Regions from separate parts of the Vescimonas sp. genome, predicted to be linked through region 2. Evidence: riboswitches for the same ligand, from Rfam matches in the RefSeq annotation. Region 2 holds a riboswitch; the other holds the start of a gene.
The links. Region 2 has a riboswitch for glycine ahead of gcvT (glycine cleavage system aminomethyltransferase GcvT). Riboswitches for the same ligand answer to the same signal wherever they lie in the genome.
Positions count from the first base shown of each region.

Region 1: it holds a riboswitch for glycine, as region 2 does, so the genes downstream of both, ACZM22_RS04930 (alanine/glycine:cation symporter family protein) here and gcvT (glycine cleavage system aminomethyltransferase GcvT) in region 2, are expected to answer to the same signal.

Region 1 is NZ_DBLZXX010000004.1:6,270-12,262, reverse strand. It holds gene ACZM22_RS04965 (segregation and condensation protein A) at 1-412, opposite strand, end outside; gene ACZM22_RS04960 (site-2 protease family protein) at 425-1,084, opposite strand; gene ACZM22_RS04955 (hypothetical protein) at 1,329-1,514, shown strand; gene ACZM22_RS04950 (ferredoxin thioredoxin reductase catalytic beta chain) at 1,662-1,859, shown strand; gene ACZM22_RS04945 (signal peptidase II) at 1,904-2,356, opposite strand; gene ACZM22_RS04940 (rhomboid family intramembrane serine protease) at 2,361-2,930, opposite strand; gene ACZM22_RS04935 (endonuclease/exonuclease/phosphatase family protein) at 3,021-4,088, shown strand; glycine riboswitch at 4,270-4,364, shown strand; gene ACZM22_RS04930 (alanine/glycine:cation symporter family protein) at 4,444-5,862, shown strand.
Region 2 is NZ_DBLZXX010000001.1:331,716-337,708, forward strand. It holds gene ACZM22_RS01530 (glutamine synthetase family protein) at 1-1,088, shown strand, start outside; gene ACZM22_RS01535 (ANTAR domain-containing response regulator) at 1,125-1,709, shown strand; glycine riboswitch at 2,018-2,098, shown strand; glycine riboswitch at 2,102-2,186, shown strand; gene gcvT (glycine cleavage system aminomethyltransferase GcvT) at 2,262-4,907, shown strand; gene gcvH (glycine cleavage system protein GcvH) at 5,010-5,387, shown strand; gene gcvPA (aminomethyl-transferring glycine dehydrogenase subunit GcvPA) at 5,391-5,993, shown strand, end outside.

The sequences.
Region 1 (5,993 bases), on a different contig from region 2:
GGCGGGTCAGCACGCTACGGCCGAACTCTCCCATGGGGCCCAGCCGCTCGGTGATGTAGCGCACCTTGGCGTAGGCGTCGCCCCGCTTCCGCTCCTCCAGAGACTGGATGAGGGCGTCCATCTCGCTCTGCGCCTCCTCATCCTCCAGACTCAGCAGCATGCGGGTCTTGATATACATCAGGTGGGCAGCCATGGTGATGAACTCACTGGCCACCTCCAGATCCATCTGCTTGCGCTGCTCCAGATACGCCAGATACTGGTCAAGGATCAGCGCGATGGGGATGTCCTGTATTTCAATTTTGTTTTTGCTCAGCAGGAACAGGATCAGATCCAGCGGCCCCTCGAAATCCTCCAGCGGCTCGCTGCCCTTGGTCTGCACCACCCTTTCCAGCTTAAAGATCAGATCGTCCAACGGTTTTGCTCCTCAGAAGCCGACGATGCGGCAGAATAGATCGAACACCCAGCGGATGGCCGCGTCCAGCGCATTGCTGCCGATGCCTACGGAGATGATGATTACCAGCAGCACCATACCGAACTGCTCGTAGCGCATCAGCCAGTTATAGGCGCGGTCCGGCAGCAGCACCGCCACGACCTTGGAGCCGTCCAGCGGCGGTACCGGCACCAGATTGAACAGGCCCAGACCCACCGACAGGGACGCGGTATTCACCAGAAACGTGAACAGCGTCTCCGGCAGCGTACCCGTGGCCAGAGCGCGGAGATAGACCAGCCGCGCCGCCAGCAGAAGCAGCAGCGCCAGCACGAAGTTGGAGACCGGGCCGGCCAGCGCCGTGATCGCCATGCCCTGCTTGGGCTTTTTGAAGTAGTTGGGATTCACCGGCACGGGCTTAGCCCAGCCGAAGCCCGCCACGATCATCATCACAAAGCCGATCCAGTCGATGTGCCGCAGCGGGTTCAGGCTCAGCCGATGAGCCCGCTTGGCGGTGGGGTCTCCCAGCGCGTAGGCAGCCAGTCCGTGGCACGTCTCGTGGATGGTCAGGCACAGGAACACGGCGGTCAGCCGCAGCAGGATACTCTCCAGCGAGCCGAAGTCCAGCGCATTCCAAAGATTTGTCAGATATTGCAAAGGAAGCTCCTCCCTTTCAGAAACGCCGCTTTTCGATAGTTCTCTGTATTATAGCAAATATTCCTCCCGTTGACAAGGAGAAATCCCCCGTCTATTGTCACCGAATTGACCGGTATGTAACCGTTTTGTATCCAACTTCCCACCAATTTGTCTTTTCCCTGTAAGGATGCGTACCAAAAGGTCTGGTATAGTATAGGTACAAAGTAAAACGCAACACGGATCTGACAGAAAGGAGAACACGAATATGGTGAAGATGAATACGATCGCAGGTCTGGTGGTTCTGTGCATGGTGTCCGCTGTGGCAGCGTTTTTTCTGCCCAACGCCGTAGGTACGGTGCTCTCCTTTGTGAGCATTGGCGCGGCGGCAGCCATCGGCGTACTGGCCATCGTGGCTTTCGTGCGGCTGCTCACCCAGCGCCGTGCGTTCTGATACAGGCCCTTCCACCTGTCATCCGACCCCCGCTCTATTCCCGCAGGTCAGGGAACGCGCAGGCGTTCCCTGACCCTTTTACATGGTTGCAAAACGCCGCGCCGCCGGTTATACTGACAGCAAACTCAATGCAAAGGAGAACTGCGTATGAAGGTACGTCTCAACGAGGATCAGGAGATCGTCCGCACCATCCGGGAGGGCCTGCGCCGCACCGGCGGCTACTGTCCCTGCCGCCTGGCCCGCACCGAGGAGAACCGCTGCATGTGCAGGGAGTTCAAGGACCAGATCGCCGACCCCGACTACGAAGGCTACTGCCACTGCCGCCTGTATTATAAGGAGAAGTGACGGATACGCGTACAAAAAGGCTGAGCTTCGCTCAGCCTTTTGTCTTATTTGCCCTTTATCAGCTCCCGCAGGAGCCCGATGGCCGTCAGCACCGTGCCGCCCAGCAGCATGAAGTCCGCCAGATTCCACACAAGGCTCCGCAGCTTCTTCCCCGCCCCGGGGAATCGGACGTAGTCCGTGACGCTGCCCCGCCGCAGCCGGTCGTACTGGTTGCTCAGGCCGCCGGTAAGAGTCAGCAGGATGCCCAGCCGCGCCGGCGCCGTCCGCCGCTCCACATCGGGCAGCAGCAGCGCCGCCGCCAATAGCCAGATCCCCAGCGGTACCCACCGCAGGAGCCTGGGATAGCGGCTGCCCTTGCCCAGAAAGAAGCCCGGGTTCTCCAGATGCGTCAGCTGCAGGAGCTTTCCGCGATACCGCAGCTTTTCGCTGCGTGCCAGCGCCTTCAGCACGCGGTCGCACACCAGCAGCGCCGCCGTGACACCGATGAGTATCCACATGGCACTACCTCCTGCCCCGCCGGATGGTAAAGCCGAACACCAGACCGCACAGTCCGCCCACGATGTGGGTGATCTGGGAGATGCTGTCCTGTTTGAACAGTCCATCCATGATCTCGCCGCCCAGATAGAAGATGACCACCAAAATCAGCGTGACGGGGATCTCGCCACGGCGCATGGCGGTGAAGGAGGACAACACGATCATCATGAACACCACGCCGCTGGCCCCCAGCAGCACGGTGTTGGGGAAGAACACAAAGTGCACCAGCCCCGTGATGAGGGCGGTCAGTGCGATGGTCCAGACCATGGTGCCGCTGCCGTACTTCTCCTCCAGCCCCGGCCCTACCAGCAAAATCAGCAGCATGTTGCTCATATAGTGCTCGTAGTCCGCGTGGCCCAGCACGTGGCCGAAGAACCGCACGTAGGTCAGCGGGTCGGACAGCGATGCGCGGTACACGGAGAAATATTGGTAGGTCGTCGCGCCGTTGGTCCAGTTGCCCAGCAGCAGGGCCAGCAGGCTCAGCAGGGCAAACGTCAGGATCACCGGTGCATTGAAGCGTATCACGATCTTCTTCAACTGGATTCCCTCTTTTCAAATGCGATAAAAGCAAGTATACTATAAGCTGGGAAAAATGTAAACAATGCAAAATGAAGGAGGCCCCTGAACGTGAAAAAATGGTTGAAGGCCGCGCTGTGCGTCCTGCTGGCGATCCTGCTCATCGTGGGCGGCTACGTGGCCTACGTATTCATCGACTATCACCGCATCGGCGACATGGCGCTGACACCCTCCGACGGCGGCGCCGCATCCGTCCGGACGGACACGCCCTACACCGTGTTGTCCTACAACATCGGCTTCGGCGCCTACGAGGACGACTACGGCTTCTTTATGGACGGCGGCACTGAGTCCCGTGCGTGGAGCGAAGAGCGGCTGACGAAGAATCTGTCGGAGATCTCCGCGTTTCTGACGGAGCAGTCGCCGGACTTCCTGCTGGCGCAGGAGGTGGACATCGGCTCCACCCGCAGCTATCAGGTGGACGAGCGGCCCTATCTGGCGGAGGCGCTGGAGGACATGAGCGGCGTGTTCTGCCAGAACTACGACTCGCCGTACCTGATGTACCCCCTGCTGCGGCCTCACGGCGCGTCCCGCTCCGGCCTGCTGACCCTTTCCTCCGCCGCCATCACCTCGGCCGGGCGTGTGGAGCTGCCGGTGGAGGGCGGCTTCATGAAGCTGCTGGACCTGGACCGGTGCTATTCCGTCAGCCGCATCCCCGTGGAAGGCGGTAAAGAGCTTGTCCTTTACAACCTGCATCTCTCCGCATATACCAGCGATGGCACCATCGCCACGGAGCAGCTGAAGCTGCTGCTGGCGGACATGCAGTCGGAGTACGATGCAGGCAACTGGTGCGTGGCCGGCGGCGACTTCAATAAGGATCTGCTGGGCGACTCCGCCGCCTGGTTCGGCGAGGCGGATCAGGAGTACTCCTGGGCACAGCCCATCCCTGCCGGCACCTTCGAGGGACTGGACATCTCTCTGGTAACGCCGCTGGACAAGGATGACCCCGTCCCCAGCTGCCGCAACGCCGACGGCCCCTACCACCAGGGGCAGTACGTCCTGACGGTGGACGGCTTCCTGGTGACGGCCAACGTCACCGCCGAGAGTGCCGTGGTCATCGACACCGGCTTCGCCTGGTCCGACCACAACCCCGTCGCCATGACCTTCACGCTGCGGCCCTGACGGCCGCACCGTGCGATACCCACACGGGCCCGCCCTGCTGCGGGTCCGTGTTTTTTCGGCGAATTTGTATTTTTTCGCAAAAATCTGAAAAAGGGGGTTGCCAAGCTGTCCGTTCTGTGGTAACATACGTCCATCAATTTGATACACCCGATGAGTCGTCCGGAATGTTCAGACCGGACGCGGAGGGTACTCTGGAGAATCCCATTCAATTGGGTGCCGAAGGTGCAAGGCGTTTACCGCGCCGAATCTCTCAGGCAAAAGGACGGAGCTGACAAGTAGTTTTGCTTGCCCCCTGACTTCTCCAGAGTCGCTGCCCTGCAGCGGCTCTTAATTTTTTGGTAAGGAGAATGAACCCATGATCGAATCCACCCTGTTCCCTATCGTTTCCAAGATCAACGAGTACCTCAGCAATTACATCCTCATCTTCCTGCTGGTGGGCGTCGGCCTGTGGTACTCCATCCGCACCCGCTTCGTGCAGGTACGCTGCTTCGGCGAGGGCATGAAGAAGTTCTTCGGTGAGATGAACCTCCGCGGCGGCGCACAGAAAAGCGGTATGACCTCCTTCCAGGCGCTGGCCACCGCCATCGCCGCCCAGGTGGGCACCGGCAACATCGTGGGTGCCTCCGGCGCCATCCTCACCGGCGGCCCCGGCGCCATCTTCTGGATGTGGATCATCGCCTTCTTCGGCATGGCCACCATCTACGGCGAGGCCACGCTGGCCCAGAAAACCCGCATCGTGGAGCCGGACGGCAACATCAAGGGCGGCCCCGTGTATTACATCACCACTGCGTTCAAGGGCGGCTTCGGTAAGTTCCTGGCGGGCTTCTTCGCCGTGTCCATCATTCTGGCTCTTGGCTTCATGGGCTGCATGGTCCAGTCCAACTCCATTGGCTCCACCATGGAGACCGCCTTTGGCGTTCCCTCCTGGATCATGGGCATTGTGCTGGTCATCATCTGCGCCGTCATCTTCCTGGGCGGTGTGCAGCGTCTGGCCGCAGTGACGGAGAAGATCGTCCCCATCATGGCCGGCATCTTCCTGCTGGGCGGTCTGGTGATCCTGGCGGCCCGCATCCAGTACGTCCCCTCCACCTTCGGTATGATCTTCAGGTACGCCTTCCAGCCTCAGGCCATCATCGGCGGCGGCTTCGGCTACGCTCTCAAGACTGCCATCAGTCAGGGTGCCAAGCGCGGCCTGTTCTCCAATGAGGCCGGTATGGGCTCCACGCCCCACGCCCACGCTCAGGCCAACGTAGCTCACGCCCACGATCAGGGTGTCGTGGCCATGATCGGCGTATTCATCGACACCTTCGTGGTGCTGACCCTCAACGCACTGGTCATCATCTGCACCCTGTACACCAAGGATGGCCCTCTGGCCGGCGGCTACACCGGCGACATCACCGCCACCCTGGGCAAGACCAACCTGGCCCAGACCGCCTTTGGCTCCGTATTTGGTGCCAGCCTGGGCGCCAAGTTTGTGGCCATCTGCCTGCTGTTCTTCGCCTTCTCCACCATCCTCAGCTGGAACCTGTTCGGCAAGATCAACGCCAACTATCTGTTCGGCCGCAAGAACAGCAAGCTGTGCAGCGTCATCTATACCATCATCGCGCTGGTGTTCATCTTCCTGGGCACCGTCTCCAGCAGCGACTTCGTCTGGGAGCTTACCGACATGTTCAATAACCTGATCGTCCTGCCCAACGTCATTGCGCTGTTTGCCCTGACGGGCATGGTCATCGCCAGCCTGAACGAGGTGCAGAAGGACAAGCTGAAGGTGTAAGCCCCAGCTTTCAGGTACGTACCGGCCTTCACCGACACAAAGGGGGACCGTTTCCACGGTCCCCCTTTCCCTTTCCGGCGGCTGTCGGGCAGAGCTCGGAGGACGTTTGGACGGCGTCGGAAAATTTCTCG
Region 2 (5,993 bases):
AGCGGGCCTTCACCTACGGGATCGCCTTCGACGCCTCGGCGGTGGAGGGCTTCGGCGGCGAGATCCGCTCCGATCTGCTGCTCCACCCGGACCCCTCCACGCTGATCCAGCTTCCGTGGCGGCCGGAGCAGGGCAAGGTGGTGCGGATGTTCTGCGACATCTCCTATCCGGACGGCAGGCCCTTTGAACGGGATACGCGGAGCATCCTGAAGCGGGCGGCGGCGACCGCCGAGGCCAAGGGCTTCCGCTTTGCATTTGGCGCGGAGATGGAGTTCTATCTGTTCCGTCTGGACGAATACGGCGAGCCCACCAGGATCCCCTATGACCGGGCGGGCTACATGGACATCGCGCCGGATGACAGGGGGGAAACGATCCGCCGGGAGATCTGCCTGATGCTGGAGCGGATGGGCATTTGCCCGGAGAGCTCCCACCACGAGAGCGGCCCGGGACAAAACGAGATCGACTTCCGGTATTCGGACCCCCTCGCGGCTGCCGACAACGCCGTCACCTTCCACGCGATGGTTCGCACCGTGGCGGCGCAGAACGGGCTCTGCGCCAGCTTTTCCCCCAAGCCGCTGGCGGACTGTGACGGGAACGGGATGCACATCAACGTCTCGGTCAAATGCGACGGGAACGCCCAGCCGCTGCCCAGCGTCATTGCGGGGATCCTGGAGAACATCCGGGAGATGACGCTGTTTCTGAACCCCTGCGAGGAGTCCTACTGCCGCCTTGGCAGCGACAAAGCCCCACTCTACGTGACATGGTCGGCGGAAAACCGCTCCCAGCTGATCCGCATCCCGGCGGCGGTGGGCGAATACCGCCGCGCCGAGCTGCGCTCTGCCGACCCGATGACAAACCCGTATATTGCCTACACGCTCCTGATTTATGCCGGGATGTATGGGCTTGAGCACGACCTGCAGCTCTGCCCCGCCTCTGATTTCAACGTTTACACCGCGCCGGCCGAGGTGCTGGACGGGCTGGAAAAGCTGCCCGCCTCTCTGCCGGAGGCTGCCGCGCTGGCAGAGGCAAGCGCATTTATCCGCCGGCATCTCCCGGAGGCCGTGATCTCTGCCTATTGCCGTCCATAAGCGATCTGCCGGAAGCAGATGAAAGGAGGGGAGAACATGGTCTTTCAGGAACGGACGTACAGTGTGCTGCTCGTCACAGCCTCGGACAGCTTTACCGCAAAGATCATGCCGCTGCTCCCCGTGACGGATTACTGGCCGGTGACGACGGTACACAGCGTGGGAGAAGCGCGCCGCAAGATCGCGGAGACGTCATTTGATATTGTGCTGATCAACGCGCCGCTGCCGGATGACTTCGGGCTGCATCTGGCGGTGGACATTTGCACCGGAAGCGGTGCGGGAGTCCTCCTGCTGGTGCGGAACGATCAGTTCGACGACATCTACGCCAGAGTTGTCAGCTATGGCGTGCTCACACTGGCCAAGCCTACCGGTATGCAGATGGTGGCGCAGAACCTGCGGGTCCTTTGCGCCACCCGCGAGCGGATGCGCCAGATGGAGGCAAAGCAGGCCACGGTAGAGGAAAGGATCGAGGAGATCCGGCTGGTCAACCGCGCCAAATGGCTGCTGATCGAGTGCCTTGGCATGACAGAGCCGGAGGCGCACCGCTATATCGAAAAGCAGTCCATGGATCAGCGCATATCCAAGCGGGAGGTGGCGGAATCCGTGATCAGGACGTATAAATAGCACGAAGCTCCCGCGCGGCGATAAAAATGCCGCTTCAGCCTCTGCGGCAGACAGCAGCCTGAAGAAAGCAGGGAGCCGGTCATCTGACCGGCTCCCTGCTCTTTATCACGCCCTCAGCCAACGCCGGAGGTCCTCCGGCGTGATGGCTCCCCCGTCACATGCCTTTTTCCGCTCTTGGCCTGGCTGCTCCAAGCATGGAAATCTTCGCTGACACGCCGCGGGAATTCAGTCTTGACAAATTTGTTTTTCGAATGATACAATTACGGCAGGGGAAACAGTTTCCTCTGCCGAAATTTCATATCGATCGGACGATGGGATCGGGAGAGATCGCTTAGGCGGCGCCGAAGGGGAACGCAGAAGCTCTCAGGCAAAAGGACCGATTCCGGACGATACTCCGAAAAGGCCGGACGGAAACGCCCGACCACCGAAGGTGCAACCTCCCATAGCGGAGGGAATCTCTCAGGTAACTCAACGGGGGCACAAAGCCGTAAAGAGCGGCTTTGTGTCCTTTTTTGCTGCCAAAAAGAAACGATCTTTAAGGAGGAAAATCGCATGAGCGAACTGAAGCGTACCCAGCTATACGACGTCCATGTGGCCGCCGGCGCGGAAATGGTGGACTTCGGCGGATGGGAAATGCCCATCCAGTACCCCAGCGGCATTATTGCCGAGCACCTCTACACCCGGCAGGTATGCAGCCTGTTTGATGTGTCCCACATGGGCCGTCTGCTGATCGAAGGGCCGGATCGCAGGAAATTCCTGCAGCACGTGCTGACCAGCAACGTGGCGGCGCTGGACGTGAATCTGGCGCAGTACTGCATCATCCCCAATGAGAACGGCGGGGCTGTGGACGATGCGTACCTGTACATGTTCGAGGAGGACAACTATCTGCTGGTGGTGAACGCCGCCAATACAGAAAAAGACTTGGTGCATCTGCGAAAGGCTTTGGAGGGCTTTGACTGCACCATCACCGACATATCGAAGGGCTGGGCGGCCATCGCCGTGCAGGGGCCTAAGAGCAAGGAAATGCTGACGGCGCTCAACGGCGGCGCACAGCTGACAGAGCCTATGAAGAACGCGCTGGGCTCAGTATCGCTGGAGGGCCATTACGCCCACGTCGCCAAGACCGGCTACACCGGCGAACCTCTGGGCTACGAGGTCTATGTCCACAGCGAGGACGCGGAGTGGCTGTGGAACCGTCTGGTGGAGCTGGGCGCACGTCCCGCCGGTCTGGGCGCCCGGGACACGCTGCGCATGGAGGCTTCTCTGCCTCTGTACGGTCATGAGATGGGCACTGCTCCCGACGGCAGCGAGATCCCCGTCTTTGCCGTGCCGTTGGCCAAGTTCGCCGTCAGCTTCTCCGAGCAGAAGGGCGATTACATCGGACGTGCCGCGTTGGAAAAGCAGCACAGCTGCTTTGTAAAGTACATGGATCGTGACTTCTCCGATATGTCCGGCCTGCCCAGGAAGATCGCTCCCATCGCGCTGCTGGATCGCGGCGTTATGCGGGCGGGCATGGAGATCTATCAGGGCGGCAAGCTGGTGGGATGGGTCACCAGCGGCACCATGGTGCCCTACTTCAAGACCGAGGGTGAGGGCCTGTCCACCGTCATTCTGGAGGCCAGCGGCAAGCGCGCCATCGGCCTGTGCTATATCGACAACGACATTCTGGAGGACGACACCGTGGAGGTGGATGTCCGGGGCAAGCGGCTGAAGGCCGTCATCCCTGCCCGCCACATGAGCGTGGGCGCACCTCCCTTTGCCCGCCCGCTGCTGTACGGCGCGGAGGAGGACGCACACGGCGTGGGCAGCGGCGATCGCGCACCCAAGGCGCTGGAGCTGCTGAAAAAAGCACTGGAGAACCACCAGTGGCGGCAGGAGCAGTGCGTGAACCTCATCCCCTCCGAGAACACCCCCAGCCGCGCCGTGCGGCTGCTCAGCGGCAGCGACCCTGCCTGCCGGTACGCCGAGCACAAGAAGGTGCTGGCCTTCTACGACAAGGAGGTATTCTATTACCAGGGTACGAAATTCATCGACGAGGTGGAGCGGCTGCTGGTGGAGGAAATGCGTGCCTACTTCGGCTGCACCGAGGTGGAAACGCGTACCCTCAGCGGTCAGATGTCCAATATGGCGGTATTCTCCGCACTGATGGACTGGAAGAACCGCGTTGACCGCAAATCCGAGGCCAAACGTCTGGGCTACGTGATGAACAATCATATCATTAAGGGCGGCCATCTGTCCGCCCAGCCCATGGGTGCGCTCCACGACTATATCGCCATCGACCCGGTGACGGAGAAGCCTGCCGTGGTGAACTTCCCCGTCTGCGCCGACAACCCCTACAAGATGGATGTGGAGGAGACGAAGAGGCTCCTCGACCGCTACCGTCCGGAGCTGATCGTATTCGGCAAGAGCATGGTGCTGCACAGGGAGCCGGTGTCCGAGATCCGGAAGTTCGTGGATGAGCAGAACATCCACACCACCATCATGTACGACATGGCGCATGTGCTGGGACTCATTGGCGACCATTTCCAGAATCCCTTTGCCGAGGGAGCAGAGATCGTCACCGGCTCCACCCATAAGACGTTCTTCGGCCCCCAGCGCGGCGTCATCGGCGTGAACTATCAGGAGGATGACCTGAAGTACGGCCTGTGGAAGACCATCGAGAGCCGCACGTTCCCCGGCAGCGTGTCCAATCACCATCTGGGTACCCAACTGGGCATGCTGATGGCCGCCTACGAGATGAACCAGTTCCGTGACGTGTATCAGAAGGCGGTCATCGACAATGCCAAGTCCTTCGCCCGCAGCCTGAAGGCCCACGGCCTGGACGTGGCCGGCGACCCGGCCATCGGCTACACCGAGACCCACCAGGTCATCGTGTCCGTGGGCTACGGCGAGGGCCCGGACATCGCCGAGCGGCTGGAGCGGAACAACATCGTGGTGAACTATCAGGCCACCCCCGACGAGGAGGGCTTCACCGCCTCCGGCGCGCTGCGTATGGGCGTCAGCGAGATGACCCGCTTCGGCTTTGAGGCGGCGGACTTTGACAGGCTGGCCGGGCTGATGGCGGACTGCATCCTTCGGGGCAAGGATGTGAAGGAGGACGTAAAGAAGCTGCGGAGCGAGCATCTGGAGATGCGTTACTGCTTCGATGATGCCGAGATCGACGAGGCGCTGGAGCAGCTGGCCGCCAAGCTGGTGTAAGGCGTCTGCCTCGCGAGCCATAACGGAAATATACCCCGCCCCTGACGGGGCGGGGCAGGAAAAAATACGACCCGACTTATATTTTGATGGAGGTAAAGTATCATGTTGTATCCTGTTGAACTGCAGTATTCCAAATCCCATGAGTGGGTGAAGGTGGAGAACGGCGTCACCGTCGTGGGTATCTCCGATTTCGCGCAGAACGCGCTGGGCGACGTGGTGTTCGTGAACCTGCCCGCTGAGGGCGACGGTGTCACCGCCGGCGATGCCTTTGGCGACGTGGAGTCCGTGAAGGCCGTGTCCGATCTGGTGTCCCCCGTCACCGGCACGGTGTGCGCCGTCAACGAGGAGCTGCTGGACGCGCCGGAGAAGCTGAACAGCGATCCCTACGGCGCATGGCTCATCAAGGTGGAGAACGTGGAGGGCAGTGAGGAGCTGCTGGACGCCGCCGCCTACGAAGCCTTCTGCACCGAGGAGGGCTGAGCGATGGGCAGCTACGTTCCCTCTACCGGGACGCAGCGGGAGGAAATGCTCCGTGCCGTGGGTGTGAGCAGCACCCGCGACCTGTTCCGGGACGTGCCGGAGCAGATGCTCCTCACCGAGCCGCTGCATATCCCTGCCGGGATGAGTGAGCTGGAGGTCAGCCGCGCCATGACCGCTATGGCGGCGGAGAACCGCGTATACGGCACGGTCCTCCGGGGCGCGGGAGCCTATGACCACTACATCCCCTCCATCGTGAAATATATTCCCGCCAAGGAGGAGTTCCTGACGGCGTATACCCCCTATCAGGCGGAGATGAGTCAGGGCCTTCTGCAATCTATTTTCGAGTACCAGACCATGATCTGCGAGCTGACGGGGATGGACGTGTCCAATGCCTCCGTATACGACGGCGCCACCGCTGCGGCAGAAGCCGCCGCCATGTGCCGCGACCGCAAGCGCAGGGTGACGCTGATCTCCGGTGCGGCGCACCCCGACACCATCAACACCGTCTATACCTACTGCTACGGTACGGGCGATGAGCTGCGGATCGTACCCACCAGAGACGGCAAGACCGATATGGACGCCCTGCGTGAGATGCTGACAGCGGAT